4 regions of the Alkalimarinus coralli genome follow, and region 4 is predicted to be linked to each of the others. Evidence: predicted binding sites of a transcription regulator. Region 4 holds the regulator's gene; each other region holds the start of a gene.
What was found. Region 4 encodes FNR, which switches genes on or off when oxygen is low (the NO sensors DNR and NnrR bind a similar motif). Its sites were predicted from a motif close to TTGATCTAGATCAA; they were not measured.

Region 1: the regulator FNR is predicted to act here: its motif matches at 5,263-5,276, upstream of ubiT (ubiquinone anaerobic biosynthesis accessory factor UbiT).
Region 2: the regulator FNR is predicted to act here: its motif matches at 4,046-4,059, upstream of ccoN (cytochrome-c oxidase, cbb3-type subunit I).
Region 3: the regulator FNR is predicted to act here: its motif matches at 4,973-4,986, upstream of MY523_RS00185 (HP1242/YdcH family protein).

What each region holds. Positions count from the first base shown of each region.
Region 1 covers NZ_CP096016.1:821,444-829,130, forward strand. The annotation lists gene MY523_RS03675 (ATP-binding protein) at 1-2,307, shown strand, start outside; partial or broken gene MY523_RS03680 (acyl carrier protein) at 2,389-2,631, shown strand; gene MY523_RS03685 (AraC family transcriptional regulator) at 2,710-3,714, opposite strand; gene MY523_RS03690 (Crp/Fnr family transcriptional regulator) at 3,812-4,492, opposite strand; gene ubiT (ubiquinone anaerobic biosynthesis accessory factor UbiT) at 4,708-5,199, opposite strand; gene mnmL (tRNA modification radical SAM protein MnmL/YtqA) at 5,408-6,310, shown strand; gene ubiU (ubiquinone anaerobic biosynthesis protein UbiU) at 6,522-7,517, shown strand; gene MY523_RS03710 (U32 family peptidase) at 7,567-7,687, shown strand, end outside.
Region 2 covers NZ_CP096016.1:1,494,975-1,502,661, reverse strand. The annotation lists gene MY523_RS06665 (sensor domain-containing diguanylate cyclase) at 1-1,570, shown strand, start outside; gene MY523_RS06660 (methyl-accepting chemotaxis protein) at 1,654-3,216, shown strand; gene MY523_RS06655 (helix-turn-helix domain-containing protein) at 3,250-3,987, shown strand; gene ccoN (cytochrome-c oxidase, cbb3-type subunit I) at 4,318-5,745, shown strand; gene ccoO (cytochrome-c oxidase, cbb3-type subunit II) at 5,757-6,365, shown strand; gene MY523_RS06640 (cbb3-type cytochrome oxidase subunit 3) at 6,372-6,557, shown strand; gene ccoP (cytochrome-c oxidase, cbb3-type subunit III) at 6,550-7,446, shown strand; gene ccoG (cytochrome c oxidase accessory protein CcoG) at 7,658-7,687, shown strand, end outside.
Region 3 covers NZ_CP096016.1:37,291-44,977, reverse strand. The annotation lists gene pssA (CDP-diacylglycerol--serine O-phosphatidyltransferase) at 1-165, opposite strand, end outside; gene ilvC (ketol-acid reductoisomerase) at 355-1,365, opposite strand; gene ilvN (acetolactate synthase small subunit) at 1,435-1,926, opposite strand; gene MY523_RS00195 (acetolactate synthase 3 large subunit) at 1,929-3,647, opposite strand; gene MY523_RS00190 (DUF4124 domain-containing protein) at 4,136-4,591, shown strand; gene MY523_RS00185 (HP1242/YdcH family protein) at 4,649-4,900, opposite strand; gene clpB (ATP-dependent chaperone ClpB) at 5,043-7,625, opposite strand.
Region 4 covers NZ_CP096016.1:2,849,574-2,857,260, reverse strand. The annotation lists gene alr (alanine racemase) at 1-495, shown strand, start outside; gene MY523_RS12805 (hypothetical protein) at 594-992, shown strand; gene MY523_RS12800 (OmpW/AlkL family protein) at 1,096-1,833, opposite strand; gene fnr (fumarate/nitrate reduction transcriptional regulator Fnr) at 2,099-2,860, opposite strand; gene MY523_RS12790 (hypothetical protein) at 3,016-4,128, opposite strand; gene fabB (beta-ketoacyl-ACP synthase I) at 4,429-5,646, opposite strand; gene MY523_RS12780 (efflux RND transporter permease subunit) at 5,901-7,687, shown strand, end outside.

The DNA of each region.
Region 1 (7,687 bases), 2.0 Mb from region 4:
CAGGCAGGGGCATTTGATATGTCTTCGGCCGAGCGTTTATGCCGGTTACTGGCTTACTGTGCTGAATACTCCATGCCCGTTATTGGTTTTATCAGCTCGGGCGGAATGCAAACAAAAGAAGGTGCGTCAGCGCTGTTTTCCATGGCGGTGGTAAACGACCAAATTAACCGGTTTGTCAGTGATCTGGGGCTCCCTATTTTGATGTTTGGTTATGGGGACTGCACGGGTGGAGCACAAGCAAGTCTGGTAACTCACCCGTTAGTCGAAACCTACTATTTTTCGGGCACCAATATGCCGTTTGCAGGCCGTATTGTTGTACCTGAATATCTTCCGGTAACCGCTACACTGGCTAACTATCTGGTGTCAGAAGCCAATAGCATGCAGGGACTTGTCAAACACCCTATGGTTGAGGGGCTCGATGAGCGACTTAAAGCGATTGACCCGGCAATCAGTTCTGCGGGAATGAGTGTTTCTGAACTGATTAACAGATGGCTGACTCATAAAGACATACCGAGCCGCAAAGATGAATTTAGTAATACCGCAGCGATACAGAAGTTTGAGCCGTATCAGAAAGTGCTCGTTCACGCGCGAGGGTGCACCGCTGTTAAGCTGATTCGCGAAGCCCATGCAATGAACCTTAACGTGGTGCTTGTTCAGTCCGATCCGGATATGGATTCGGTTGCAGCGGATATGCTGAAAGATGGTGATAATCTGGTTTGTTTGGGCGGATATACCCCCGATGAAAGCTATCTGAACGGTGACAGTGTGCTGCGAATTGCAGAAATGAATGGTGCAGAAGCGCTTCATCCGGGAATTGGTTTTCTTTCTGAAAATAGCCAGTTCGCACACCAGTGTTTAGCGCAGGGGCTGAACTTTATCGGGCCATCGCCAGAAAGCATGGAAGCGATGGGGGATAAGTCCAGAGCGATACACACCTCTATTGAGCTGGGCGTTCCAGTGGTACCAGGCAGTCATGGGCTGCTTAGAAACATCGATCACGCAGAGCAGATCGCTCAGGAAATAGGCTTCCCCATTATTTTGAAAGCCGCTCACGGCGGTGGTGGTAAAGGCATTGTCGTTGTCGAAAAAGCAGAGCAGCTAAAAGAACTGTTTTATATGATCAAAGCCGAAGCTCGCAATAGCTTTGGGAGTGGAGATATCTATCTGGAGCGGCTGGTGACGCGCTTCAGGCATATTGAAGTGCAGTTATTGCGAGACCGGTTTGGTTGCACACGCATTTTAGGTTTGCGTGATTGTAGTGTTCAGCGCAACAAGCAGAAGATCATCGAAGAGTCTGTCTCTACTGTACTGCCATCCGATCAAGAGAAAATTGCTAGAGACTCGGCTTATAAACTGGCGGAAGCCTGTGGTTACCATGGCGCAGGTACGGTTGAATTTATTTATGACCTTGACCGCGAAACGCTCTACTTTATGGAAATGAATACCCGTTTGCAGGTAGAGCATCCGGTGACAGAGCTGGTCAGTGGTGTGGATATCGTTAGAGAGCAGTATCGCATTGCAATGGGTAAGTCTATTGATGAGATGCCGATAAAAGAATCCGGTTATGCACTTGAAGTAAGAATCAACGCTGAGAGTGTTTCGGTTGATCAGGGTGAACTAAAAGTCGTACCGACACCTGGCTTGGTAAGCAAGTGTCTGTTCCCGAAAGTGGAGGGCGTTACCCATATCGTTACGGTTGATGACGGTAAGTCGATTCCACCGTTTTACGATAACCTGATTGCTCAAGTCATCGTTCACGCCGGTTCGCGAGAAGAAGCCACTGAGAAAATGTCAGACTATCTTTCGCAAGTCATTATTGAAGGGGTCGATACCAATATTCCATTGTTGCAGGTCATACTGAAAGACCCGGTCTTCCTGTCTGGTGATTATGATACCGGCTACTTAATCGATCTGGTTACAAGAAACCCTGCTGAATTAAGCACATTGAAGGGAGGCGCGGGAGTTAATGAGTCAGCATCGGACGAGACCTTCTCAATCGTTGTAGACGGCTCAGAAGAGCTGAAAGTTCTCGCACCCTCGACCAGCATTATGTACCGCTCTGCATCACCTGATCAGCCCTCCTATATCGAAGAGGGTGATACGGTCACGGTTGATCAGACCCTGTGTTTGTTAGAGGCGATGAAGATGTTCCAGCCACTTACATTGTCAAGTTTCAATAAAGCCGGTGCAGAGATCTATCCGGCTGACCAGAAGTATAAAATCACTCACGTTAAAGGTGTCTCAGGACAGCAAGTGAACAGAGGTGATCTTCTATTTGTTATTAAACCTGTAAAAGTCGAAGCCTGACTTTTGCATTAAACCTGAACGCTAGAATATAAAATCTAGAACATAAACCGATAGCACGATTGAAAAGCCAACGGAGAAGACTCAATGTCTGATATTCAAAAACGTATTATTAAAGTAATTTGTGACCAGCTGGATGTAGAAGAGGATAAGGTAACGGCTGAAGCGCACTTTATTGATGACCTAGGCGCAGACTCACTGGACACTGTTGAGTTGGTGATGGCATTTGAAGAAGAGTTTGATGTAGAAATACCTGATGATATGGCTGAGCAGATCAAGACTGTCAATGACGTGATAGCGCTTGTTTCAGATAAGGTAGAAGCATAAGCACTCGACCTGTCATCCTCGCTTCGCGGGGGTGACAGACTAGAAGTTTTTGAACCCTCCTCCTTGCCCAAACAAAACTCACACCCCGTCTCTATATTCTTTTGGTGTAACCCCGCTCCATCGTTTAAATGCGCGACTAAACGCGCTTAAATCACTAAATCCTAGTGAAAATGCAATCTCGCTTAACTGACGGTCAGAGTTCCTGAGTTGTTCTTTTGCGGTGCTGAACCGAACATCTTCCAATAAGCTTTGAAACGAAACGCCTTCTGCTTTGAGTTTGCGGTAGAGTGTTTGCCTGCTGGTATTGAGCTTTTCGGCAATATGGTCAACATCCGCTTCACCTGTGCTGATGGACTGGGCAATCAGCCCCTTTACTTTATCGGCATAAGAGCGTCGGAACAGTTTTTTTAGCATGCTGTTGGCGTATTCCAGTGCCGCACTTCCAAGGTATGGGTTGCGCTGCTTTGGGGCTAGTTCCAAATAGTCACGCTGAAACACTATCTGGCAGTGGTTTTGGTTAAAGTTGAGAGGGCAATTAAAAACCTTTTGGTATTTATCAACGTAATCGGGTTGAGCATGTTGAAAGTCAACAGATTCCCACTGGATATCGCTATCAAACAGCGCCTTTCCACGATAGAGCGAAAGTACCATTGAGCGCTCCATATCCGGGATGCAGTAGTGCTCGGGGTTAAGGTGAATAAAGCGCAGATACGCATATTTCTCGTCGGTTTCAAAATTCAGTGAAATCGCTTCGTTAACGATACTGAACAGCCGAACATACTCCTTCAAACCTTTAGCCAGATTTTCACTATTAAAAATAATATGGCCGACTAGGCCGATTTTAGATGCATTAAATATCTGGCCAAGCTCCAACCCCAATGCAGGATTATTGGTAATCTTAAGTGCGGTGTCCCAAAGGGTTTTGTATTGGTCTAGCGGCAGGCGGCTATCTTGAAGGTCGAGGGTACTAAGGTCTATGCCGGATATGTCCGAAACCTGTTGCCGGGAAAAGCCGTAGTCGTCCAAGAGAGAGATAAGGGCGAGTACTGATGAGCTACCGATACTTGGACTAAAGCTGTTCATAGTGGATTGGGCGGCCTGCATGATCAAATAATAACGACCATTATACCGCCCTTTAGCGTCTGAATACCTATAGTGTTGGTATATCTATCTTGGCAGGTTATTCAAATGATTTTAGTTTGTCGACATCTTTGATGATGATCGTTTTACCCTGAGTCTCAAGTATTTCACGGTCTTTTAGGGTATGAAAAATACGCGATAATGTTTCCGGTTTGATCGACAGGCGAGAAGCGATAAGCTGCTTCTGAATCGACAGCTCAACCCGGCTATTGGTTTCGCCTTGTTTCTCTAGCTCGTTCAAGAAGAAGCGTACCACACGGTACGTTGCGTTTTTCATGGTGAGATTCTCAATCTCATTGAGTCTGCCGCGGAGGCGAAGTGCCAGATCTCCCAGCAAACTCAAACATGTTTTAGGATTCTCTTCCAGAATGCCCAAAAAATGTTTGCTATTAAACGAAAAAACTTTCGCATCCGAGATCGAGGTTGCCGTGACCGGGTAGTCGTCTTTGTGCATGAACATAACCGCTTCAGCAAACGTTTGCCCTGGCATTAATATCTCAATGACTTTCTCGTTACCGTCGGGTGTCAGGCGAGTGAGTTTAATCTGGCCAGATAAAATCAGATAAAAATGATCAGCCTTTTCACCTTGAAAGAACAGGTGTTGGTCGGGCTCAAGCTCAGACAACTTGGTTATACGGGCGACTTCTGCCAGCGCTTTTTCTGATAAACCAGAGAAAAGGTAGTGCTTTTTAATTTGTTCTAACTTTAATTCATCTAACATGGACGTCACGCTTAAATTCAAATTTGGGCTATGTTACCACTGGCCTTTCCTGACTTTGCATGCCTCTTTAGGAGTACTTTTGGGCATAGTTCGTCGAGTATTGATCTGGAGCAACCACCTTTTGCTTAGACGTCCATGTAGTCGCCGCCCATTGGCCTGGTTAAGGCTTCCGAAGGCGCACAATACTGCTAGCAATGGTTTATTTAAAACACCACTTACGATGCAAAAATACCGACATATTCACCCGCGCTGCTGAGTAGAAAGCGCAGCTCATTGGATAACTCATTGGTATCCAGTGAATCGATCAGGTTTTTAACTTCCAGACCAAGCTCTGTGTCGCCCTCAATTAACAGGCGTCTTTGAAAGAATAGCGTATCAGGGTCTTCTTTTCTTGCTGCCAGCAAAATAAATTCATTCAGGTTACCGCTGATGCTCACGTCATGAGCCCCAGCAGGCTGCAACAGTATTTTCCCGTCTTGGCCCAGGCTGAAATACCAGTTAATACCCAGATCGTTTATTTTTACTAATAACCATCGGTTTCTTAAAAACTCACATTCGCCAGACTCCAGCGCTTCTTTAAATACTTGTTGCAGCACTTTTGTCATCGCAATACGTTGAGCCGGAAACGGCACATGAGCCAGCGGTTTTGCCAGTATGCGGGGGAGTTGAGAGTATAGTTTCGAAGGAGAAGGAGGTCTTGGAAACAAAATAAATTCCTTTTGTACGAGGCCAATTTGCAGACAATAGTGCCTTAGCCTGCGTTACTCGCCTTGATGATCATCAACTCGCTTTTCAAAAAGCTCTGTTAGCCTCTCAAAATTTGCTCAACCCATTGAAAAGGCAATGACATTTTATGCTCGATATAGCGCTCGCCATACATAATAAGAAACCCTCACAATTCAAGATGACGCGCTAATGGACTTAACAAAACATGCCACTACGTTAGGCCATCATTTAAAACAAAAATGGGGCGAGCGAGTCCACAAGGTTTCAATTAACGCTGCGTTTACCTGTCCCAACCGAGATGGTTCAAAGGGCATTGGCGGGTGTACATTCTGCAACAACGCATCTTTTTCTCCCTCAGATAGAAAAATCGTCACGCCGGTAGAAGATCAGGTACTGGCAGGCCAGCAAGTTATTGTGAAACGAACCGGCGCAAAAAAATACTTAGCCTATTTTCAGTCTTACACCAACACCTACGCCGAAATTGAATACCTTCGAGAGTTATATGAAAGCGCACTCAACAGCCCGAATGTAATTGGCATATCGGTAGGTACACGGCCTGATTGTGTGCCGGATGCCGTGCTCGATCTACTGCAGTCATATCAGCAGCAGGGGCATGAAGTATGGCTTGAGCTAGGGTTGCAATCGTCATTTGATGCCTCGCTTGATCGAGTTAACCGAGGCCATGGTTTTGCCGAGTATGTTGATGCCGTAAAGCGTGCACGAGCGAGAGGGCTGCAAATATGCACTCACTTAATTGCCGGTCTGCCCGGTGAAAAGCCCGAAGACACCCTGGTTTCACTTGATAAGGTTCTCGCGCTTGGCACCGACGGGCTAAAGATACACCCATTACACGTCGTTAAAGGCACTCAGCTAGCCCGTGAATGGAAACGAGGCGAGTATCACCCTATGTCTCAAAGTGAATATGTTGCACTGGTTGCTGAAGTCATCAGAAGGACGCCAAAATCGGTTGTATTTCACCGGTTCACCGGTACAGCATCAGAAGAGTTATTGCTTGCGCCAGCCTGGTGTAGCAAGAAATGGGTTGTTCTCAATGAAATCTGTACAGAACTTGAGACTAGAGCGCGTGAGTGATGGTGTGTTTAATAGGTGGTTAGATAGTTAATAGGTGATTAGATAATTAATATCCGCCCAGAAATATCGTAGCTTTGTCATCCTCGCGAAGGCGGGGATCCAGTATTTTGATATGGCTCCGAGTTATGGATTCCCGCTTTCGCGGGAATGACGGCCGTTTCTGGACATAAACTAACTATATGATTTGTTATTTGGATAAAAGGAGAAATACGTGGAATTGGTCTGTCCAGCAGGTAGCCTTTCTGCTCTAAAAGTCGCCGTCGATAGTGGTGCTGATGCGGTGTATATAGGCTTCAAAGATGATACCAATGCCAGGCATTTTGCAGGTCTTAACTTTGCTGATAAAAAAGCTCAGGATGGACTTGCCTATGCACGCGATAAAGGCGTGAAAGTGTTTGTTGCTATCAATACATACTCGCAAACAGCCGGTTGGTCGCGATGGCAGAAAGCGGTTGATACCGCCCAGGACTTAGGCGTAAACGCGCTGATATGTGCGGATATGGCGGTGATGGACTATGCAGCCGAGCGGTACCCCGACCTTCCGCTGCACTTGTCGGTTCAAGGTTCGGCCACCAACTATGAAACGCTCAAGTTTTATAAAAATAATTTCGGCATTCGTCGTGCCGTTCTGCCGAGAGTGCTCTCGCTGAAACAGGTAGAAGCCGTTGCAGAGTACTCGCCGGTAGAGCTGGAAGTTTTTGCGTTTGGTAGCTTATGTATTATGGCAGAAGGGCGCTGCTATCTCTCATCCTATTTGACTGACGAATCCCCCAATACCTGTGGCGCCTGCTCGCCAGCCAAAGATGTGCGCTGGGAGCAGACCGACGCAGGGCTTGAAGCACGGCTCAATGACGTGTTGATTGACCGCTTCGAAGAGGGGGAAAATGCGGGTTACCCAACCTTATGTAAAGGCCGGTTTAAAGTCGGGGAGAGAACCTTCCATGCCATCGAAGAGCCGACCAGTCTCAACACCGTAGAATTGATACCCGACCTGTACGCCGCAGGTATTAAAGCAGTAAAAATTGAAGGTCGGCAGCGCAGCCCCGCCTATGTTGAGAATGTTGTTCGAACCTGGCGACGAGCGATCGACCTGCACAAGATGAACCCGGAACACTTCAGGGTTAAAAAACAGTGGAAAGATGACCTGGCAAAAGTATCTGAAGGTGCTCAAACCACATTAGGCGCGTACACAAGAGCGTGGCAATAGCTGCTGCTGGCGAGTGGTGAGTGACAACTGACAAGAGAAAGGTAAACGTATGAAATTATCTCTGGGGCCGATTCTTTACTATTGGACAAAACAGCAAACCCTGGCTTTTTATGAGCAGGCAGCCGATGCCGACGTTGATATCATTTACCTCGGTGAAACCGTCTGCTCAA
Region 2 (7,687 bases), 1.4 Mb from region 4:
GTTTCACGTTAAGCTGCTCAATAGCACCGATATGCCCATAACCTGGTATGCACAAATTAACTACCCATTACTCGATGATATTAGCTTTAATATAGTCCGCAAAACCGGTGTATCCTCAATAGACACTGGCGACTCAAAACCTTTTGACTCAAGACCTGTCAATCATCAGTATTTTGTATTCCCTATATTATTCGAACCAAACGAAGAATTAGATATTTATGTGCGAGTCGTATCCAGCGGCGCTATCACCCTTCCGTTGCAGCTTTATCAAGCAGAAGAACTTTTATCGACGAGCAATACACATTCGCTGCTTCAGGGGCTTCATTACGGCACCCTGCTAATCCTATCTATTTACAATTGCCTGCTATTTGGCTCAACGAGGAGTGCGTCGTATCTATACAATGCGCTTTATATGCTCTCCCTTGGGTTGTTTATGTTCTCCATTAGCGGCCTTTCCTTTCAGTATATATGGCCAGATAATCCGGGCATTGCCAATACATCCATACCTGTCACAGAAGGCTTTGTAATACTAACAATTGCGCTGTTTGCCCGATCATTCCTCCTAACATCTGAGGAGCAACACAACACTCTCAGAGCAATCAATGTCATTACGGCATTTGGTGTCGTTATTATCTTACTTGGCCTCACGACCCCTTATCATATCGCGGTTAAAGTAGGCACTCTTCTTGGAGTTATAGCGATAGTGATCGTATACCTGATTGGCGTTACACGTCTCTCAGAAAACTATAAACCCGCTAAACAGTTTGTTCTTGCCTGGACAATATTTCTCGCAGCCGCCCTAACCTACGCGTTGGCAACATTCGGCTTTATACCTAACCAATTTATTCAAGAATATATCATTCGGATAGCAACTGGCGCGCAGGTGATTTTTATCAACATCGCTTTGGCCACGCGTGTAAGAGTACTAAACCAACAACTCATTGATTCAGAAACAAAAGCCAAAGAAACACTGGAAAGCCAGGTGGCACAGAGAACGCAGCAACTCGAAAAGGCAATGACAACGTTATCGAACCTTAATGAGACGTTACAAAGCATTAGCACAACGGATGAATTGACAGGCATTGCAAACCGGCGATTTTTTAATGACACACTTGACGAGAACATTAAACTGGCAAACCGAGAGCAACAGTCACTAAGCCTTTTACTCATCGATATTGATCACTTTAAACTGGTGAACGACGCTTATGGGCATTTAGTGGGAGACAAGTGTCTAATACACTTAACAACGGTTATTAACCATTGCCTTCATAGACCGGGGGACTTCCTTGCTCGGTATGGTGGAGAAGAGTTCGCTGCGGTTTTACCGAATACTTCGTCATCCGGGGCCGAGTTAATTGCAAGACACATTCTGGACTCTGTAAGGCAAAGCCATTTTACAGCATCAGGGCTCGAACTATCACTAACCGTTAGCATTGGTATCACCACCCATGATGCGCCCATAAGCGATAAGAATATTCTCATTAGAGAAGCCGACCAAGCATTATATCTTGCCAAAAACAGTGGGCGTAACAACTGCAAGCGATATCAGCAACAGGTAACCACCACCTAATTGATTGAAGATCATTTGTCTAACGCTGAATCGCCACCTATTCTTAAGGTTTAACCTTTACTCTTTTAACTAGTGGATAGTTAGTGCAAAAAATCTTATCTAATACAACCGAAGAGCGATGTTTTGATGCTGCGACATCCCTGGTTTCCAGAACAAACGGCGAAGGAGAAATCGAATATTGCAATGATGCATTTATTGAAATTTCCGGTTTCTCTGCGGAAGAATTATTAGGCAAACACCACAATATCCTTCGCCACCCAGAAGTGCCTAAGCCCGTTTATGAAGAATTATGGCAAACGATAAAAAGCGGTAACCCATGGATGGGGATCATTAAAAACAGGAGCAAGAACGGAGAGTTTTTCTGGCTTGATCTATATATCGAACCACTAATTGAAAACGGGGATGTTATTGGGTATGAATCAGTTGGCGTTGCAGCAACTGATCAACAAAAATTAAGAGCAGAGATTATTTATTCACGCATAAACCAAGGGCTGAAGCAGTACACTCCCAAGCATTATAAGATCCCGCCCTTCACCATTGGCTTACTCTCCTATGCGATATTGGCCAGCATTTGCGTGGCACTGGTACGAACCGCACCGCTATCCTGGTCGCTGCCAATTATTGCGCTGGTGACCATTATCACTGGCTCTTTTTTTAGTTTATACCTCACCCGAGAATCTAAATATATAAAGGATATTGTCAATCGGGTTTCCTCAAGTAAAACAACCCAATACATGTACACGGGTAAAGTATCTCACACATCAAACATTCATACCGCTCTGAAAACACTGGAGAGACAGCGCGGTGTAATGAAGCTTCGTTACAAACAATCAGCAAGTGACATTATTACCTTGTCTTCATTTATAGATGGCTCGAGGAATAGTATTCAAGAGGATATTAAGTCTTATAACGAACAATTTGAGACACTATCAAAACAACTATCAGATTGCATTTCCCATTCCGAAACATTGCTGCTATCAGAAAGGGGCAGTAAATGCACAAGTGAAGCCCTACTCGACCTGGCAACAAAAGCCAATAATGACAGCAGCCAATTTTTGGGACAAACCCAACAACTCTGTAACAATGCTCTTCACGCAACAACGCTGTCCGATAAACTCATTGAAGACGGTGAGCAGATCGCGGTCATTCTATCCGAGATTAAGGGCATTGCCGAGCAAACAAACCTGCTAGCATTGAACGCATCAATTGAAGCCGCAAGAGCAGGAGACGCAGGTAGAGGGTTTGCAGTTGTAGCGGACGAAGTCAGAACACTGGCAACAAAAACACAACAATCAACAGAGTCGATCGATCAAATAATTGAAGCCCTAAACCTAGATACCGCTGCTACAAAAAGCGAGCTAACTACGACTGTACAAAACGCCCAAGAGACAGTTGCCGGGCTAGAACAGCTTAGTTTGTCCCTAAAAGAAGTTAGCCGCGTTGCTCAGCTGTTAAACCAAAACCGCACAGATAAAGAAGCAAACCCGGCTAATCAACCGTTATTTAATGACTTACAGGTGTTGCTGAATGCATTACGAGTCGCACACGAAAAAACAGAGCTCGAAGTAATGAGCAGCCTTAACAACAGCAGTGACGTTCAAACGACAGCCAAAAAGTATTTGGAGCTGGTTGATCGTTATCAATGACCAAAACCTGTGCACTGGCGTTTAATCCTTTTTATGAAATATATTCACTTACCCACCTCAGAGAACTCTCGCCATATAAACTGCAGTGATTGCGCACTCTCTCCAATTTGTGAACCTACCCCCATTGGAAGTGTCGAGTTTGACGTTAAAGAAACGCTACTAATGAAGAAGCAGCCGTTTAAAACAGGTGAACTCATTTATAAGGAAGGCCAACCTTTTGAGTTCCTGTACGCAATCACATCAGGTTCTGCTAAAGAAGTATGTTTATATGGTCAGCCGCAAGAGCAAGTAATATCGTTTAAATTGAAAGGAGAGCTAGCGGGTCAAAATGCAGTAGCAACCGATATATACCCCAATTCATTGGTTGCTCTGGAAGACTGCGATATTTGCGTTCTCCCGTATAAAGATGTTCTCGAAAGTGCGACCAGCCTTCCTCAGCTGTTGACCAAAATAGTCACATTATTTTCTATCGATAGCTATCATGAGTCTGAAGTTAGAAAGAGTCTTGCCTCCGCAACAACCGCAGAAAGTAAAGTCGCGGCATTCCTTTACAACATTTCACTCCGCCATAAAAACCGCAATCAGAACTATATTGATATTAAACTAAGCATGAGCAGGAGTGACATCGCCAACTATCTGGGCATTACTAAAGAAACGCTTAGCCGCTCACTTACGAGAATTCAAAATAGAGATCTTATCGAGACGAGTGGCAAGTACATTCACATATCAAACTTTGAGCATTTGAAAGAGGCTCAAGGGCTTAGTATTTAAGCCAAACACCCCTTACCTGCAACAAAATACCTCCATAGAGGTATTTTTGTATTTGATATTGACATATATCAACCCCCCTATAACCACCTACAAAATACACTTTGTCCATGAGGTGCGTCTATTGACATTTATCAATAACAAAACGTATCCTTCGCGCGCTGCTACTATAGATATCAATCGATTTTGATCGATTGATTCATAGGGCAGCAAATAGGTTGGAATAACTGGTCGGGAGCACGGTTATGTTTTTTCAACGACAAAGAGATAGCTAACGTTATTTCTAGTAGTCCTCTTCACTTCTAGCTTGTGATAAAAATTGGATCCTGAATAATGAGCACAGTAAACAATCAGACGACATACAACTACAAAGTGGTGCGCCAATTCGCCATTATGACTGTCGTGTGGGGTATTGTTGGGATGGCCGCCGGCGTATTGATCGCCTCGCAACTTGTATGGCCAGAACTCAACTTCGATACGGCCTGGCTTAGCTTTGGTCGCCTTCGTCCGCTTCACACTAATGCAGTTATATTCGCTTTTGGTGGTTCTGCACTTTTTGCAACCTCCTTCTACGTTGTGCAGCGCACCTGTCAAGCACGACTATTTTCCGACTCTCTGGCGTCTTTCGTCTTCTGGGGCTGGCAGCTGGTTATCGTATTAGCCGCGATTACCTTACCTCTGGGTTACACTTCTTCTAAAGAGTATGCAGAACTGGAGTGGCCAATCGATATCTTAATTACTATCGTTTGGGTCGGTTATGCAGTGGTTTTCTTTGGTACTATCATGAAGCGTAAAGCCAAGCATATCTACGTTGCTAACTGGTTCTTTGGCGCATTCATCATAACGGTTGCCGTTCTGCATATCGTAAACAACCTTGAAATACCCGTTACGCTATGGAAGTCTTACTCTATCTACCCTGGCACTATCGATGCGATGGTTCAGTGGTGGTACGGCCATAACGCGGTAGGATTCTTCCTGACTGCAGGCTTTTTGGGCATCATGTACTACTTTGTGCCAAAGCAGGCAGAGCGCCCTGTTTACTCCTATAGACTATCGATCGTTCACTTTTGGGCCTTGATATCAATTTATGTGTGGGCTGGTTCGCACCACCTTCACTACAGTGCACTTCCTGACTGGGCTCAAAGCGCAGGTATGGTAATGTCCCTGATCCTTCTTGCTCCATCTTGGGGTGGTATGATCAACGGTATGATGACACTATCGGGTGCATGGGATAAATTGCGTACTGATCCTATTTTGCGCTTCCTTGTCGTATCACTGTCTTTCTACGGTATGTCGACCTTTGAAGGTCCAATGATGGCAATCAAGACTGTTAATGCGCTATCTCACAATACCGACTGGACTGTAGGTCACGTTCACTCTGGCGCACTCGGCTGGGTTGCGATGGTTTCTATCGGTGCAATGTACCACTTGATTCCAAAACTATATGGCCTCAAGGGCATGTATAGCACATCAATGATTAACGCACACTTCTGGTTGGCGACTATAGGTACTGTACTTTACATCGCTGCGATGTGGGTTAACGGTATTATGCAGGGCTTGATGTGGAGAGCGATAAACGACGATGGAACACTAACCTATAGCTTCGTTGAATCACTTGAAGCAAGCCATGCAGGTTATCTTGTCCGGGCCATTGGCGGCGCTATATTCCTTGCCGGAATGCTGATCATGGCTTACAACGTATGGATGACTGTGCGCGTAAAAGACGCTCAGGCTCTTGACAACGTCCCACAGACAGCTTAAGGAGGTTTAGCATGAATCATGAAGTTGTAGAAAAAAACCTTGGGCTGATGATTGTTCTGGTTATTGTAGCAATCAGTTTTGGCGCACTAGTTGAAATTGTTCCTCTGTTTTTCTCAAAGCAGGTAAACGAACCTATTGCAGGACTTAAGCCTTTAAACGCCCTTCAGCTGGAAGGTCGCGATATCTATATCCGTGAAGGCTGTCACGTTTGCCATACACAGATGATCAGACCCTTCAGAGCTGAAACCGAGCGTTACGGTCACTACTCTGTTGCCGGAGAGCACGTATACGAGCATCCATTCTTGTGGGGCTCCAAGCGTACCGGACCTGATTTGGCACGTGTAGGCGAACGATACAGTGACGACTGGCACAGAGCTCACCTATACAACCCAAGAAACGTTGTACCTGAGTCTAAGATGCCGTCTTACCCATGGTTATTTACCGCGAAGATCGACCACAAGATCACTCCAAAACGTATGGAGGCTCTAAGAGCTGTAGGTGTTCCGTACACGGATGAGGATATTGCTGGTGCATCCGAAGCAGTAAAAGGTAAAACCGAAATTGAAGCAATGGTGGCTTATCTTCAGCAGCTGGGTACAGTGCTCAAGAACAAGCGGTAATACATCATGGATATTAATACGTTACGTGGCATTTCAACAATATTGGTAATGATAGCGTTCATCGGTATTTGCCTTTGGGCTTATAGCTCAAAGCGTAAAAAAAACTTTGATGACGCGGCTAATCTGCCTTTTGAAGATGAAGAGATAGCCAAACGTACTACGATCGAAACGGAGAAAAAAGACCATGAGTAGTTTTTGGAGCGCATGGATCATAATCATCAGTTTGGGTAGCGTCTTCGGTTGCTGGTGGCTTCTATACGCAACCCGAAAGAGCCAAACAAGTAATACTGAAACAGAAGAAACAACGGGCCACACCTATGATGGCATTGAGGAACTGGACAACCCACTTCCAAAATGGTGGTTCTACATGTTTCTTGCGACAATCTTTTTCGGGCTAGCTTACTATGCTCTTTACCCTGGTTTGGGTTCATACCCTGGCCTTCTTGGTTGGACCTCTACCAACCAGTGGGAACAAGAAGTTGAAGAAGCAGACGCTGAATACGGGCCAATATTTGCCGCATTCGCTGAGAAGTCAGTTGAAGATCTTTCAAAAGACCCAGCTGCGCTTAAAGTCGGCCAGCGTCTGTTTGCAAACAACTGTGCGATATGTCACGGCTCAACCGCTAGAGGGTCACTAGGCTTTCCAAACCTGACTGATTCTGATTGGTTGTATGGTGGCTCTGCTGATGCTATCAAACAAACGATTGGGCACGGTAGAAACGGGAATATGCCAGCAAAAGGTTTAAATCCTGCAATGTCAAAGTCTGACATTGATGATCTAACAAACTACCTTTTGGCGTTTAGCAACAGAGCTGAAGACAAAGCATCAAGTGAGCGTGGAGCAGCGATGTTCCAAACTGCTTGCGCGGCTTGTCACGGAGCTGATGCAAAAGGCAATTTGGCAATGGGTGCTCCAAACTTAACAGATAATGTTTGGCTCTACGGTGGCACACCATCGATGATCAAACAAACAATTGAGTTTGGTCGTGCTGGTGTAATGCCAGCCCACAATGAGCTTCTTGGTGAAGAGAAGGTTCATGTGCTGTCAGCCTATATTTATAGCCTTTCACAAGGCAAATAGGTTAGTTGAGGAGGGTGCAACGCCCCTCCTCTAACTTTCTAGCAAAGCTAGAATCAGAAGCGCTTAATTTGACCGATAACAGCGCAAAAACTCATTAATAGAGATTGATCGGTAGCAAACGTTAGTTAATCCAAACGACTCCACTAGTCTTTTTATGCAATGTAGTTAAACCAAACTCCATTGCTAAACAGATTAAAATACGGTGAGTGCAATGAGCGCCAATATTCCTGTCAAAAACATA
Region 3 (7,687 bases), 2.0 Mb from region 4:
TGTAAACAAGTTCGGAAGTAAATAGACCCCCTTTTTCCGAATTAATGAGCCACCTACCACCTCTTCCTCTATAACCTCTGCGCCCAATTCATCTGCATGTGATGAATCAAGCACGGCATTGGAATCAACAGCGCCTTCTTCCGATGAATCACGATGATCATTCATAGATAACACAACCTTTCTTGTAAGATCTCAAAAGCAATATAATAGCATCACATCTTTAAATTTGATAAACCATCACATTAAACTCAGGTAAGACTTCAAATAAAACCAAGCAACACCGAAAAAAAAAGCACCCACCAGTCCATGAAAGAACCAATGAGTGCCTTTTTGGAGCTAATAATGAACTAGAACTTAGTTCTTGCTCTTATCAACGATTTTATTAATCCACGGCATCATACCACGCAACTTCTCACCCACCTGCTCGATAGGGTGTGCCGCATTATTACGACGATATGCTGTCATTGAAGGATAGTTAGTCGCACCTTCAGAAATAAACATCTTCGCATACTCACCATTTTGAATACGCTTGAGCGCATTGCGCATTGCTTCGCGGGATTCTGCGTTAATAACTTCAGGGCCAGTTACGTACTCACCGTACTCTGCATTGTTCGAGATCGAGTAGTTCATGTTTGCAATACCCCCCTCGTACATCAAGTCCACGATTAGCTTTAGCTCGTGCAGACATTCGAAGTAAGCCATTTCCGGTGCATAACCCGCCTCTGTCAGGGTTTCAAAGCCCATTTTAACAAGCTCTACCGCACCACCACAAAGTACTGCCTGCTCGCCAAATAAGTCAGTCTCTGTTTCATCTTTAAATGTCGTTTCGATAATACCAGTACGCCCACCACCTACACCTGAGGCATATGACAGTGCAACGTCTTTTGCTTTACCAGAAGCGTCCTGATAAACCGCAACTAGATCAGGGATACCACCACCCTTAACAAACTCAGAACGAACAGTATGACCCGGCGCCTTAGGAGCAATCATGATGACATCAAGATCTGCACGAGGAACAACCTGGTTATAATGGATCGCAAACCCGTGAGCGAATGCCAGCGTTGAGCCTTCTTTTAGGTTTGGCTCTATTTCAGCCTTATATAACTGAGACTGAAACTCATCAGGCGTAAGAATCATGACCACGTCAGCACCTGAAACGGCTTCAGCAACAGGCTTAACAACCAAGCCATGAGCCTCTGCCTTGGCAACTGAAGTAGAGTTAGTTCTCAAGCCAACAGTGACATCAACTCCAGAATCTTTAAGGTTACATGCGTGTGCATGACCTTGAGAACCGTAACCGATAATGGCTACTTTTTTACCCTGAATGATAGAAAGATCACAATCTTTATCGTAATAAACCTGCATGAGATTCTCCTGTACTTTTGCATCCTTTGACACAAATAACGTTATTAAAAAAATAGCTCACAACAAATGCTATAAGCTCAATACTTTTTCGCCCCTGGCAATACCTGACACACCCGAACGAACCACTTCAAGAATACAACTAGTGCCAATTGTCTGAATAAATGCATCCAACTTATCACTGTTTCCAGTCAACTGCACGGTGTAAACAGAGCTGGTAACATCAACAATCTGCCCACGAAAAATATCCACTGTTCGTTTAATTTCCGCTCGCTGTGAGCCTGACGCCTTAACCTTAATAAGCATCAACTCGCGTTCAATGTGCGTGCCTTCAGTTAAATCTACAAGCTTCACCACCTCTATCAATTTGTTCAACTGTTTGGTGATTTGCTCTATAACTTTATCAGACCCGGTTGTAGTGACTGTCATCCTGGATAAAGTAGGATCTTCAGTCGCCGCAACCGTTAAGGTTTCGATGTTGTAATTGCGCTGCGAAAACAACCCCACTACTCGGGAGAGTGCTCCAGGCTCGTTTTCAAGCAATACCGAGATAATACGGCGCATTATTAAGTCCTCTCCGTCTTGCTTAACCACATATCTTTCATAGAGCCTCTAGCGATCTGCATAGGGTAGACATGCTCATGAGGATCAACCATTACGTTGATAAACACCAACTTATCTTTCATTGCAAACGCCTTCTCAAGCGTAGGCTCCAGATCCTCAAGCTTCTCAACCGTAAGGCCAATATGCCCATATGCCTCAACCAGCTTGGTAAAGTCAGGCAACGACTTCATATAAGACTGAGCATGGCGGGACTCATAATTCATGTCCTGCCACTGCTTAACCATCCCTAAAGACTGGTTGTTTAGAATAAGAACCTTAACCGGCAAATCATACTGTTTGCAGGTAGACAGCTCCTGGATGTTCATCTGAATACTGCCCTCACCGGTAACACAGACGACATCATGATCCGGAAAGTTCAGTTTCACACCCATCGCAGCAGGAAAACCAAAGCCCATCGTCCCCAACCCGCCCGAGTTAATCCAGCGGTTGGGCTTGTCAAACTTATAGTACTGAGCAGCAAACATCTGATGCTGACCAACATCAGAGGTTACATACGCTTCCCCTTTGGTGACCTTATAGAGCGCTTCAATCGCCTGCTGAGGCTTAATGCTGGTTTCACTAGACTCAAAACGCCCGCCGTGAAAAGCTTTCCACTCGTCGATGCTTTTCCACCATGACGCCAACGCGTCTTTGTCAGGCGTTTGCTTGCTTTCTCTGATAAGTGCCAGCATCTCTTTCAAAACAGAGTCCACAGGCCCCACTATAGGAACATCAACCTCAACAGTCTTAGAAATTGAGGCAGGATCAATATCGATATGCACGATACGCGCGCCAGGACAGAACTTTTCAACCGCATTCGTCACCCGGTCATCAAAGCGGGCACCTATCGAGACAATAAGGTCAGCATGGTGCATGGCCATATTGGCCTCATAACTCCCATGCATCCCTAGCATGCCCAGATACTGTCTATCAGTGGCAGGGTACCCACCCAACCCCATCAGCGTGTTGGTGACCGGGTAGTTCAGCAACTGAGCAAGCTCTGCGAGCTTATCAGAAGCCTTACCCAAGATAACGCCGCCACCTGCATAAAGAACAGGTCTTTTGGCAGCCAACAGCATATCCACTGCTTTCTTGATTTGACCTGAGTGGCCTCTTACGACAGGGTTATACGAACGTAGCTTAACCTTCTTGGGGTAAACGTATTCATACCTTTCATTAGGCGTGGTCATATCCTTGGGAATATCAACAACGACCGGACCCGGGCGACCTGTTTCTGCCAGGTAATAGGCCTTCTTGAGAATCTCAGGGATCTCGGATGGATGCTGGACAGAAAGGTTATGCTTAACAACCGGTCGTGAGACCCCCATCATATCCGTTTCCTGAAACGCATCCTCCCCCACTAGCGTGGAAGGAACCTGACCACACAATACAACCATGGGTATCGAATCAGTAAAAGCTGTTGCAATACCCGTTACTGTATTGGTAGCTCCTGGTCCCGATGTCACCAATACGGTACCTGCTCGACCCGTTGCACGAGCATAGCCGTCAGCCATATGCGTCGCTGCCTGCTCATGCCTCACTAAAATATGCTTTACTTTATCCTGACGAAATAATGCGTCATAGATATGTAGTACGGACCCTCCAGGGTACCCGTATATATACTCAATGCCCTCGTCTTGTAAAAAACGGGCTATCATGTCAGCGCCAGACAATAGCTCCACGGTAAACCACCCTCTCGTTTGCGTTTTTCGAAGCAACCACCAATCCAGGGAGCCTGAATATCAATCTCTTATGAAGACTGATGTCAGATAGACATTACACACATAGCAAATCTTGAGAGGTTATCTCCTGATTATCTAAACCATCTTTATTCGTGACTTAGAGCTATACATTTAAAAAATGACTGCCGCGAGGCTTAAGCCTGCGACAATGCTACGCATGTTCAACAATATTACTGCTCGGGGTTACCTGCTGTAGATACCCCCCTGATTTGGGCAACCGACAATTCTGACACCAACTAAACGATAGTCAATAGTAATTGCCATTTTCAGTGATAATATGTCTCATTTTCGCTATATTCTCAGCCATTTCCTGGTATTTATGTCTATAGTTAAGTTAAAGCTGAGCTAGACCTACAGATAGTGAAGCCCGGTTACAAATGACTTATTATGCTCTTCAGACAAATTAACAACCAATAAACGTGGGTGACATGAAGCTAACGTACACATTTTTTATTACAACTGCAGTCCTTGCCTCATCTTTTATCACTCTCCCTAGTTATGCTGGAAAAGTGTATAAGTGGACAGATGAAAACGGCGTCATTCACTATGGTGACAAACGCCCTGAAGGCGCAAAGTCGGAAACATTAAGAGTGGAATCAAAATCATCTGCACCCCGGACATCCGTTCAAGACCAACTGAAATCGCTTGAAGAAAAACAGCAAAAAGAAAACCTGGCCAAACAAGAGCAAGAAAAAAGCAAAAAAGCTAAAGAACAAAACCAGTTACGATGCACCCAGGCTAAAGAAAACCTGCAAACAATCGAAAACAATGCACGAATACGAATAGAAGAGAATGGCGAGCTGAGGTACATGACCCCAGAAGAAATCACCGCAAAAAAGGATGAAATGAATAAAATAGTCGAAGAAGCTTGCAGCCAAAACTAGGCGGATTCAGTTTATATTCATGAAATCAGTTAAAAGGGCCATTACGGCCCTTTATAACTATGCTGTTGCTTCTGCATTTTTCAACATCTGAAACAACTCATCTTTGAGCTTAAGGCGGTTTACCTTCCGGCCCTCCAAATACTCATCGGTGGGCGTTTCAACGCCGGTTTCAATCCGGTGAATCTCATGATCAACCTCATGGTAAGCTTCAAAGAGCTTTGCAAAATGAGCATTGTTCATCTTCATGTCACGAATCTGATCTCTATATTCCGGCAACTCATGGATAAGGTCATGCTTCTCTAGCGTCATACTGTTTCCTTCTACTTATTAGGTATACTTATTATTCCAGATCCAGTTTGCGCCCACCCTGCATTTTAAACCCTGATAGAGATCAATCATCCAATAAAAAGCGCGACAACTGCCGCGCTTAGTTTACTGTAAAGTCCAGTTTCTAAGCCTTTACCTTAAAGGTAACGTCGTCACCCTCGACCGTGGCAACAATGGTATCCCCCCGCTTGAAATGACCCGATAAGATGTCTTGCGACAACGGATTTTCTACCCACTTTTGAATAGCCCGTTTCAACGGCCTTGCTCCGTAAACGGGGTCATAACCTGCTTCAGACAACTTACCCAGCGCATCAGAACTGACCTCCAAGGTCATCTCCTGCTCACTGAGTCGAGAGTTTAACAATTTCAACTGAATTGATGCGATACCTTGAATTTGCTCTGCACCCAACGGATGGAAAACAACCACCTCATCTATTCGGTTAATAAACTCAGGCCGGAAATGACCTCCCACAACCTCCATGACAGCATTTCTCATTTCATCGTATTGCTCGTCATTTCCACCCATAGCCTGGATCACATCTGACCCCAGGTTCGATGTCATAACAATAACGGTGTTCCTAAAATCCACCGTGCGCCCCTGACCGTCGGTTAAGCGGCCATCCTCAAGCACCTGAAGCAAAATGTTGAATACGTCAGGGTGCGCCTTTTCAACCTCATCCAACAGCAAGACAGAGTAGGGCCTTCTTCTTACCGCTTCCGTCAAGTAGCCACCCTCTTCGTAGCCAACATAGCCTGGGGGCGCACCAATCAACCGGGCAACAGAGTGTTTCTCCATGAATTCCGACATATCAATTCGCACCATTGCCTCGTCTGTATCAAACAGAAAAGACGCCAATGCCTTACATAACTCAGTCTTACCAACACCTGTCGGGCCGAGAAACAGGAAGGAGCCATTTGGTCTATTGGGATCTGCCAAACCAGCACGGGAGCGCCTGACAGCATCAGATACTGCACTTACTGCCTCTGCCTGACCGATAACCCGGCCATGAAGCTCATCTTCCATTCTCAGCAGCTTTTCACGTTCACCCTCTAACATTTTTGAAACCGGTATTCCGGTCCACTTTGAGACAATCTCTGCTATTTCCTCATCTGTGACCCGGTTGCGCAATAACGTCATTTCCATCATTTCTGCTTGGCTAGCCATATCTAGCTGGCGCTCCAGCTCAGGGATCATGCCATACTGCAGCTCTGACATCTTAGCCAGATCCCCCGTTCGCCTGGCCGCTTCCAGGTCAACTCTAGCCTGCTCCAGATCACTTTTGATTTTCTGAGAACCATGAAGAGCCGCCTTTTCAGTTTTCCAGATCTCTTCGAGGTCAGCAAACTCCTTCTCTGCGGTTTTAATCACAGTATCGATGTCTGCCAAACGCTGCCTTGAGGCCTGATCCGTCTCCTTTTTAAGCGCTTCGCGCTCTATTTTCAGCTGAATCAAGCGCCGTTCAAGCCGATCTAATGCTTCCGGCTTTGAGTCCATCTCCATACGGATCTGGCTTGCGGCCTCATCGACTAAATCGATCGCCTTGTCAGGGAGCTGTCGGTCAGTTATATAACGATGAGACAACTTAGCCGCAGCAATAATTGCACCATCGGTAATTTCCACACCGTGGTGAACTTCATAGCGCTCTTTTAGGCCTCTCAAAATCGCAATTGAGTCTTCGACATTCGGCTCGTCGACCAACACCTTCTGGAACCGCCTTTCCAGCGCCGCATCCTTTTCTATGTACTCGCGGTATTCATTGAGCGTTGTCGCCCCCACACAATGAAGTTCTCCTCGCGCCAATGCAGGCTTGAGCATATTGCCCGCATCCATCGAGCCCTCTGCCTTACCAGCTCCGACCATGGTATGAATTTCATCAATAAACAGGATGACTTGGCCTTCCTGTTTAGCAAGGTCATTTAGCACCCCTTTCAAGCGCTCTTCGAATTCTCCTCGAAACTTAGCGCCCGCAATAAGCGTTCCCATATCTAACGATAATACGCGCTTATCTTTTAGCCCTTCTGGCACCTCACCATTCACAATTCGCTGAGCTAACCCTTCAACTATCGCCGTTTTACCAACGCCAGGCTCGCCAATAAGGACAGGATTATTTTTGCGTCGACGTTGCAGTACCTGAATGGTACGCCGAATCTCATCATCACGCCCAATAACCGGGTCAAGCTTACCCTCTTCTGCGCTTGCGGTAAGGTCAATAGTAAAACGCTCCAGTGCCTGCCTATTCTCTTCTGCCCCTTGATCATTCACTGCTTCACCACCTCGAATCCGGTCAATTGCGCCTTCCAACTGTTTACGATCTACGCCCGCATCCTTTAGAAGTTTCCCTAAAACACCTTTATCATCCAATGCGGCTAACAAAACAAGCTCACTTGAAATAAACTGGTCTTGTCTCTGTTGTGATAACTTGTCAGACATATTCAATAGCCGTCCGAGATCGTTAGACATATGAATATCGCCATCACTTCCTTGAACCTGCGGTAACAGCTCAACCTGCTGCGCTACATTTTTTTTGAATGCGGCAACATCAACCCCGACTTGCTGGAGCAGCGAAGCAATGCTACTGCCCTGCTGATCAAGCAAAGCCTGAATCAGGTGAATCGGCTCGATGAAGTTATGGTCTTTTCCTATAGCGATAGACTGAGCATCAGACAGCGCAGTCTGTAACCGGCTGGTTAATTTATCCATTCTCATTTGGTTCCCCCAATAAGCGACAATTTATCCCCGATCACAAGTGATCAACACTAATACAATAA
Region 4 (7,687 bases):
GCGTTGCTCGCCCATAAGTCTGCACATTTTGATTGCGTCAGGCCCGGAATCATACTGTATGGTTCTTCACCTATGCCGCACTTATCCTCAGAAGCCCTTGGGTTAGCCGCAGTCATGTCGCTTGAGTCACGTATTATGGCGATACATGAAGTGAATGCAGGGGATTGCGTGGGCTACGGTGGGACGTGGCGTGCGAGTCGCGAAACCAAAGTGGGTACCATTGCGGTGGGGTATGGTGATGGCTACCCGCGTCATGCCGAAACAGGTACGCCTGTATGGGTGGGGGACCGCGTTGTACCGCTAATAGGTCGTGTTTCAATGGATATGCTGACGGTTGACCTTACTTATCACCCCGATGCCAAAGTGGGGGATGCCGTCGAGCTTTGGGGCAAGAACGTTTCAGTCGACGAGGTTGCTATGTCTGCCGGAACGATTGGCTATGAGCTGCTAACGGGTGTTACATCAAGAGTGCCAAGGTTATATTCCGAAGAGTGACATCTTAACTTGAGTGATCTGTAGTAAGTCAATTCCTTCCAGCACTCGCTAATATACACTTCAGCTTTACAATAATTCCCATTTTCAGGATAAATTCAATGATCAGTTGGAAAGCGCTTATTATCGGGTTGGTAGTGACGATCTTGGTGGGGCTGTTCGGCCAGGCTATTTATGTGCTGCTAGCGTCATACATAGGCATGGCAGCGAGTGACTATGTATTTTTCTCAACCTATAAACAAGAAATTTGGTTTATCTTTGCAATGCTGGTTTATTGCCTGACGATGGCATTTGGAGGGCTTTTAACAGGTACGATTGCAAATCAAAAGCAAGCGTGGCACGCCGCAGCTGTTGGCTTCTTAGCGGGCGTTGCTTCGGTAACTTCCTCGGCAGAAAATAGTAGCATTACATTGATGGCGGTTGTTATGGTTGTACTGGGGGCTTTCTTTGCGTTTCTGGGTGGGTTGTTTGCTCTTCGTGTTATAGAGTCTGAAGATTGAAGACTTTAAGGGTAGACCTTAACCAATATCTCTAAATAAAAAACCTGACCTTGTTAAAGGCCAGGTTCTCTTATTGGTGTTTGGCTTAAAACTTACTGTAGGCTTAAAACTTATAGTATGCGCCTAGCATGTAAACGTAAGGGTCTACTTCAACATCAACATTTGCTTTTACTGTTCCCACATTGGTTTGCGCGGTAATTTCAGCATCGGCATCGATGTTGATCCACCAAACAGCTGCGGTTAGCCCGGCATTTTCTGTGATTTCATAGTTAAAACCCGCTTGTAGCGAAGCGCCAATTGAGTCATCAATATCAAGCTTGGTGCTTGTGGCTACCACACCTGGCGTACCAGTCAGGCCTGCCAATGCACCAATTGAGTTTGTTAGTGTATCTGTAGTTCCTTCGTCAAAGAAAATAGTGTAGTTGATACCGGCTCCAACATAAGGTTGGAACTTTGCGTCTGGCTCTGCCAGGTAATACTGCACACTGAGCGTTGGTGGAAGGTGCTTGGTGTCACCCAGTTTTCCAACGCCTGAGATTGCGCCAGCGCCAGAAATGTCGTGCTTGAATGGTGTTGCAGCAAGTAGCTCAATACCGATTCTGTCGGTCGCCATATAGCTGAATACTAATCCTAATTGGGTATCAGAATTCAGGCCTACTTTTGCACCAGTGGCAGGGCCCAGAGCCGGGGTATTTATAACAATGTCTGAGCTGGATTCTTGGGGATCGACAGTTGCGATACCGCCTTTAATGAAAATATCTCCTGCTTCATAAGCAAAAGCAGATTGGCTAATTAATAGTGAACCAGCAACAAGAGATGAAGTTAATGCATTTTTTAACATATAGCTACCCTGATTGAGTTTCGAAGTGATTAAGTTGTGATGGGCGCAGTGTAGCTATGGTGAATTTTGTTAAATTGACATATCGCAATAAAATAATATCGGCTATTGGTGGCAAGTGTGAGAAATGAAAATAAAATGAGATAAATCAAGTTAACTAAAGATACCTATAAGGAGGTATTTTTTTGTTGTGTTGTTTTGAGTAACTAATAAGTAGATATAAAAAAAGAGGCATTAAGCCTCTTTTTCGGGGAGGGGAGGTGTGAATTTATTCGCCTTTCATACACTTGCCGTGATTTTTAACGATATCTACAAGTGCATCCATATCTTCAAGAATGACCTCTCGCCCCTGAACTGAAATAAGCCCACTTTTTTGGAAACGGGTAAATACCCGGCTTACTGTTTCTACAGCAAGTCCCAAATAGTTGCCAATATCATTTCGGGGCATAGGGAGTCGGAACTGTGTGCCGGACAGCTTGCGTAGCTTGAATCGGCTGGAAAGGCTTAGTAACAGGGAGGCTATTCTCTCTTCAGCGGTGTTTTTACTAAGCAGCATGGTGAGTTGCCGACTGCCCTGAATCTCTTTGCTCATCAGCGAAAAAAAGTGGTGCTGGAGTGTTGGGATTTTAGCAGCCAGTGTTTCGAGTTGGCCGAAAGGAATTTCGCAGACGCTGGCGCGTTCAAGTGCTTTTGCTGAACAGCTGTACGAATCTGTATTGGTGCTATCGAGACCAATTATCTCTCCAGGGAGGTAAAAACCGGTTACCTGTTCTTCACCATCTTCGGTAACTGAGTAGGTTTTAATTGCGCCGCTACGAACTGCAAATAAAGATTTAAAGGGGGAGTGCTCCTTGAAAATATGATCTCCCCGGTTGATCGTCTTCCCTTGTTTTATGAGGTCTTCAAGGCGATCAATGTCATCTTTGTTAACTGCAATTGGAATGCACAGGTTGCTCAGACTGCACTGTAAGCAGGACTGATGGATACCTGTTGCTGGTTGCGGATCAATAGCTGCTATTTTCTCACTCATCTTCGCTTTACTCGGTTAATAGCTTTTATTCCATCAGGATAATCAATTTTTATGCTTTTTGGAACATAGATGAGGCAATTCTAGCATATAAACTTACTAGATATAGAAGGATAAGGAGGCAAATTGCAGGAACTAATACTTTAGTCTAATAAGGGTTAGTACTTGGGGCGGATATAACCTCCATAACCAAAAGGCAGCTGACCACTTTGTAGTTTCTGGTAGTACTGATCAAGCTGGTCGACGTTATGAGAAAACGAGTTTTCAATTAGGCTGGTCGCGCCTAAACCTATGCCAACTAAATCACCGGATATACCCTTGGACACTGAATTGTCCCTTGAGAATTTAACATGATTCAGTTTCTGGAACCCTGCTTCAATAAGCCTGTTTTCAAACTCTTTATGACAGTCACAGGTGGTTGTCTCTTCGGCTTCGACGCCTGAAAGGACTGATTGACGCTCTTCTTCGTCTATTAAGTAAATGGTATCCGGGTCGATACCAATTAACCCTTCCAGTTTTTCACTGAGCTGTTCGCATGACTCATGTTGTCTGGTAAGAAATCGTACGTTGACCGTTTTGAAGCCATACTGCTTGAATATTTTTACCTGGTCGGCTAAAAAATCAAAATCAATAGGGCCTTGATCCCTGTTCTGGGTGCCGAGGCAAATATGGTTAAAGCCCAAGCCTTTTATCAGCGCAATAATTGCATCATCCGCAGGCACTTTCTCCAGTTCAATGACATAGGTGCCTTCTTGTTCATTTTGTAGCGTAAAGGCTTTATTGAGCGAATACATAATCTCTGTCATTTCTGCCGGGCTTAGCAGTTGAGCAATCTCCCCCTGCCAGTGAATATAATTAATGCGGCGAGTTCTGGGGATTAGGTCACTCAGTAAACGAACTTCATGGAGCAGGTGGTCGATATAATTTCTAACCGGGGTGATTTTGCTTGTGGTGCTGTTATTTTGCTTAGGAAAACTGCACAACGTATTTTGCAGCGGCATAGACAAGCTTAATGCAAGTTCAGAGTTTGTTCTGTTGCTGTTGGTAATGATGTCAGTATAGCTCTGAAGACTAAACCCTCTGTCTTCAACGAATAGACCTGGCTTGTCCGGAGAGTCATATCGGAAACTATTTGTGCAAAATAGCCAGTCTTTGTGTGAAAAAATTTGTCTCATAGTGCGGCTTGTTGGGTATGCATTATCCCCAAAAACATCCTGTAGTGTTCGGTGGTCAGCTATTATTGGGGTAATCTTCTCAAATGGAGATCCCATTATTATTCCTAAATTTGTTCAACGCCCGAGGGTGGCATACTCACTAACATCTAATCTGGAAACTGTAGTCTACTCAACGACGTAATAGGGGTGTTGATTTGCATCAATAGACCTATTGATGTGCTATTTTTGGAAACCTTTGCATGACTACTTCGCTCATAACGTCGTGCAAAGGTCTCTTTCGGAAAAAGAATGTGTGGTAAGTGGTTGGTAAATCAATGGGGGGCAGGAATGGGCGCGTAGTCAGGGGAGGGAATAGCATCCATAGGGGATGTCTTGCCCCCTATGGATGAATAAAGCCTAGTGGCTTACTTTTCTAAATACCAACGTTGCATTGGTGCCGCCAAAGCCAAAGCTGTTTGACATGACAGTATTTAGTTTTTGCTCTATCGCGTTGCCGGTAATCACCGGTATTCCCTCTGATTCCTCTGTCAATTTTGTCACATTGGCGGTGGCTGCAATAAACCCATGCTCAAGCATTAACAGGGAATAAATCGCCTCATGAACGCCAGCCGCACCCAGCGAGTGGCCGGAGAGTGACTTGGTAGAAGATACCGGGGGAACATTGCTGTCAAAAACGGCCTTTACCGCCCGCAGTTCTGATACGTCTCCAACCGGGGTACTGGTGCCATGCGCGTTAATATAATCAACGGGGCTATCGACGGTCGCCAATGCTTCTTGCATGCAGCGTATTGCGCCTTCTCCAGAAGGTGCCACCATGTCGTATCCATCTGACGAGGCACCATAGCCTACTAACTCTGCATAAATAGGCGCGCCTCGTTTTTTAGCATGTTCCAGTTCTTCGAGCACCAGCATTCCACCCCCGCCAGCAATAACAAAGCCGTCACGGCTTTCATCGAATGGGCGCGAAGCCGTTTCAGGTGCATCGTTGTATTTAGTTGAGAGTGCGCCCATTGCGTCGAACAGCATGGATTGAGTCCAGTGTTCTTCTTCGCCGCCGCCAGCAAAAATAATATCGTGCTTGCCAGACTGTATCTGCTCCATACCATGCCCAATACAGTGGGAGCTTGTTGCACACGCCGACGATATTGAGTAGTTAACCCCTTTTATTTTGAATGCGGTAGCCAAACAGGCCGAGACTGTACTGGCCATAACTCTGGGAACCATATAAGGGCCGATTCGCTTAACCCCTTTTGCTTCCATTATTTGAGCCGCATTTACCTGGTTCTCACAGGATGCCCCGCCAGACCCGGCTATTAATCCGACTCTCGGGTTGGATATCTGATCTGCTGACAAGCCGGAATCCTGAATTGCCTGCTGCATGGCGATATACGCAAACGCAGAAGAGTCGCCCATAAACCGCAGCAACTTCCGGTCAATTAATGATGCCTTATCAATGTCAACAGAGCCTGAAATCTGGCTCTTGAACCCTTTCTCATGATACGACTCATTAAAACGAATGCCTGATCTGCCTTCTTTCAGGCTCTTTAGGACGTCTTCTTTAGTGTTTCCAAGGCATGAAACAATTCCCATGCCTGTAACGACAACTCTTCGCATTGGTTTTCTCAAGATCAATGAAGTGATTCGCCTATTTTAGCCAAATTTACTGCTATTAATAAATATGACAAAAGTCTATTTAGCAGGCTAAGTGCAATATGTATTGGTATGGCAGTGTCTATCGGGCGACTCTAATAGGGGAGAGGCGGATATTTAAGTCCGTTGATTAAGGAAGTGCTTGAATATTAGTATATCTATATGGTTATATATGGTTGTTTGTGATTATATATGGTTTTTATTAGTGTATTGGTCTTATGAAGCATCCAGTTGACGAGTTGGTCAGGTCTACATTAACGGGCGCGGCTCCGCTCTTTATTTTTGTGATATCTCTGGTTATGGGGAGTTTGGCGCTTACCTTCATGCCAAGAGAAGAGGAACCCCAGATAGTGGTTCCGATGGTTGATGTTCTTGTCGATGTGCCCGGACTGAGTGCAAAACAAGTTGAACGGCAAGTGACCACGCCTTTGGAAAAGCTGCTGGCTCAGATTCCAGGTGTTGAAAATGTCTACTCTAGCTCTATGACGGGCAAGTCTGCGGTAACACTTCGCTTTTTTGTTGGGCAAGATCGTGAAAAATCAATATTAAATACCTATAACAAGCTCTATTCAAATCAGGGAGATATCCCTGGTGTTGTTAAAAATTGGCAGGTGAAGCCTATAGAAGTAGATGATGTGCCGATTATGGTTCTTGCTTTATGGAGCCGAGACTCGTCACTGTACTCTGACTACGAATTGAGGCGAGTTGCGGAAGATGTATCTACGTTTCTACAAGGAATCCCTTCTACAAGTGAAGTAAAAGTGGTTGGTGGCCGACCACGAAACATCAGGGTGTTAATTAAACCTGAAAGTCTTGCCGCAAGAAAAACAACCCCTATCGACATAGTCAGTGCGATTGAGGCGTCCAACGTGCTTCAAAGTGCAGGCCTGTGGGTTTATAACAATCGATCAATTGTGCTTGAAAGTGGCGACGTTGTTGCGACGGCAGAAGAGCTGGAAAACCTGGTGGTCAATGTGATTGATAGCACGCCAATTTTGTTAAAAGACGTTGCAGACATTGTTGATGGGCCAGCAGAAGCAGATGGCTATACGTGGATTGACTTCGCCCCCGCACATGTTCATTTCGAAGCAGCGCATAGCGGATTTCCAATGGTGAGCATCAGTGTCGCCAAGCAGCAAGGCAGTAATGCTGTTCAGGTCGCGTCGGATGTGCATCAGGCAATAGCCGATCTCAAAAGCACGCTGTTACCCGCAGAGATCGATATCGAAGTGATGAGAGATTATGGCGACACAGCGAACGATAAAGTCAACAATCTCGTATCGAGTCTCGGTTTTGCTGTTGCTACCGTTGTGATCTTTATTGGCATTTTCCTTGGCTGGCGCTCTGCACTGGTCGTCGGGTTGGCTGTCCCTATCTGCTATGGCATCACCCTTGCGCTTGATATGGCATTTGGTTACACCATTAACCGCGTGACACTGTTTGCACTGATCCTTTCGTTGGGCTTACTGGTCGATGACCCTATTACCGGCGTTGATAATATCTCTCGTTTTATGAAAACAGGGGAGGGAGATATTAAGTCTCGTATTGTAGCCGCTGTCTCTGAAATACGTTCTCCCCTGTTGATGTCTACGTTAACGATTATTTTAGCATTTGTACCATTGGCGTTTATTACCGGGATGATGGGGCCTTATATGGCACCCATGGCGTTTAATGTTCCCGTTAGTGTGCTGGCCAGCACATTGGTGGCGTTTTTTGTTACACCTTGGCTGGCCAGCAAGTTCCTGTCAACGAGCAGTGCTGATACAGCTCCCCCGGTCGCTGCTGACAAGCCTGATTCAGTGCTTTTGAAGGGGTATCGGTGGTGTGTCATGCCGCTATTGAATAGCCGACGAAAAGCAAAATGGGCGCTTTGGCTGGTATTGGTGTTATTCATTTTGGCCGCTTTGCTACCGGTTCTGAGAATGGTTCCTCTTAAACTTCTTCCGTTTGATAATAAAAATGAGATACAGATTCTTATTGATATGCCGGAGAGCAGCAGCCTTGA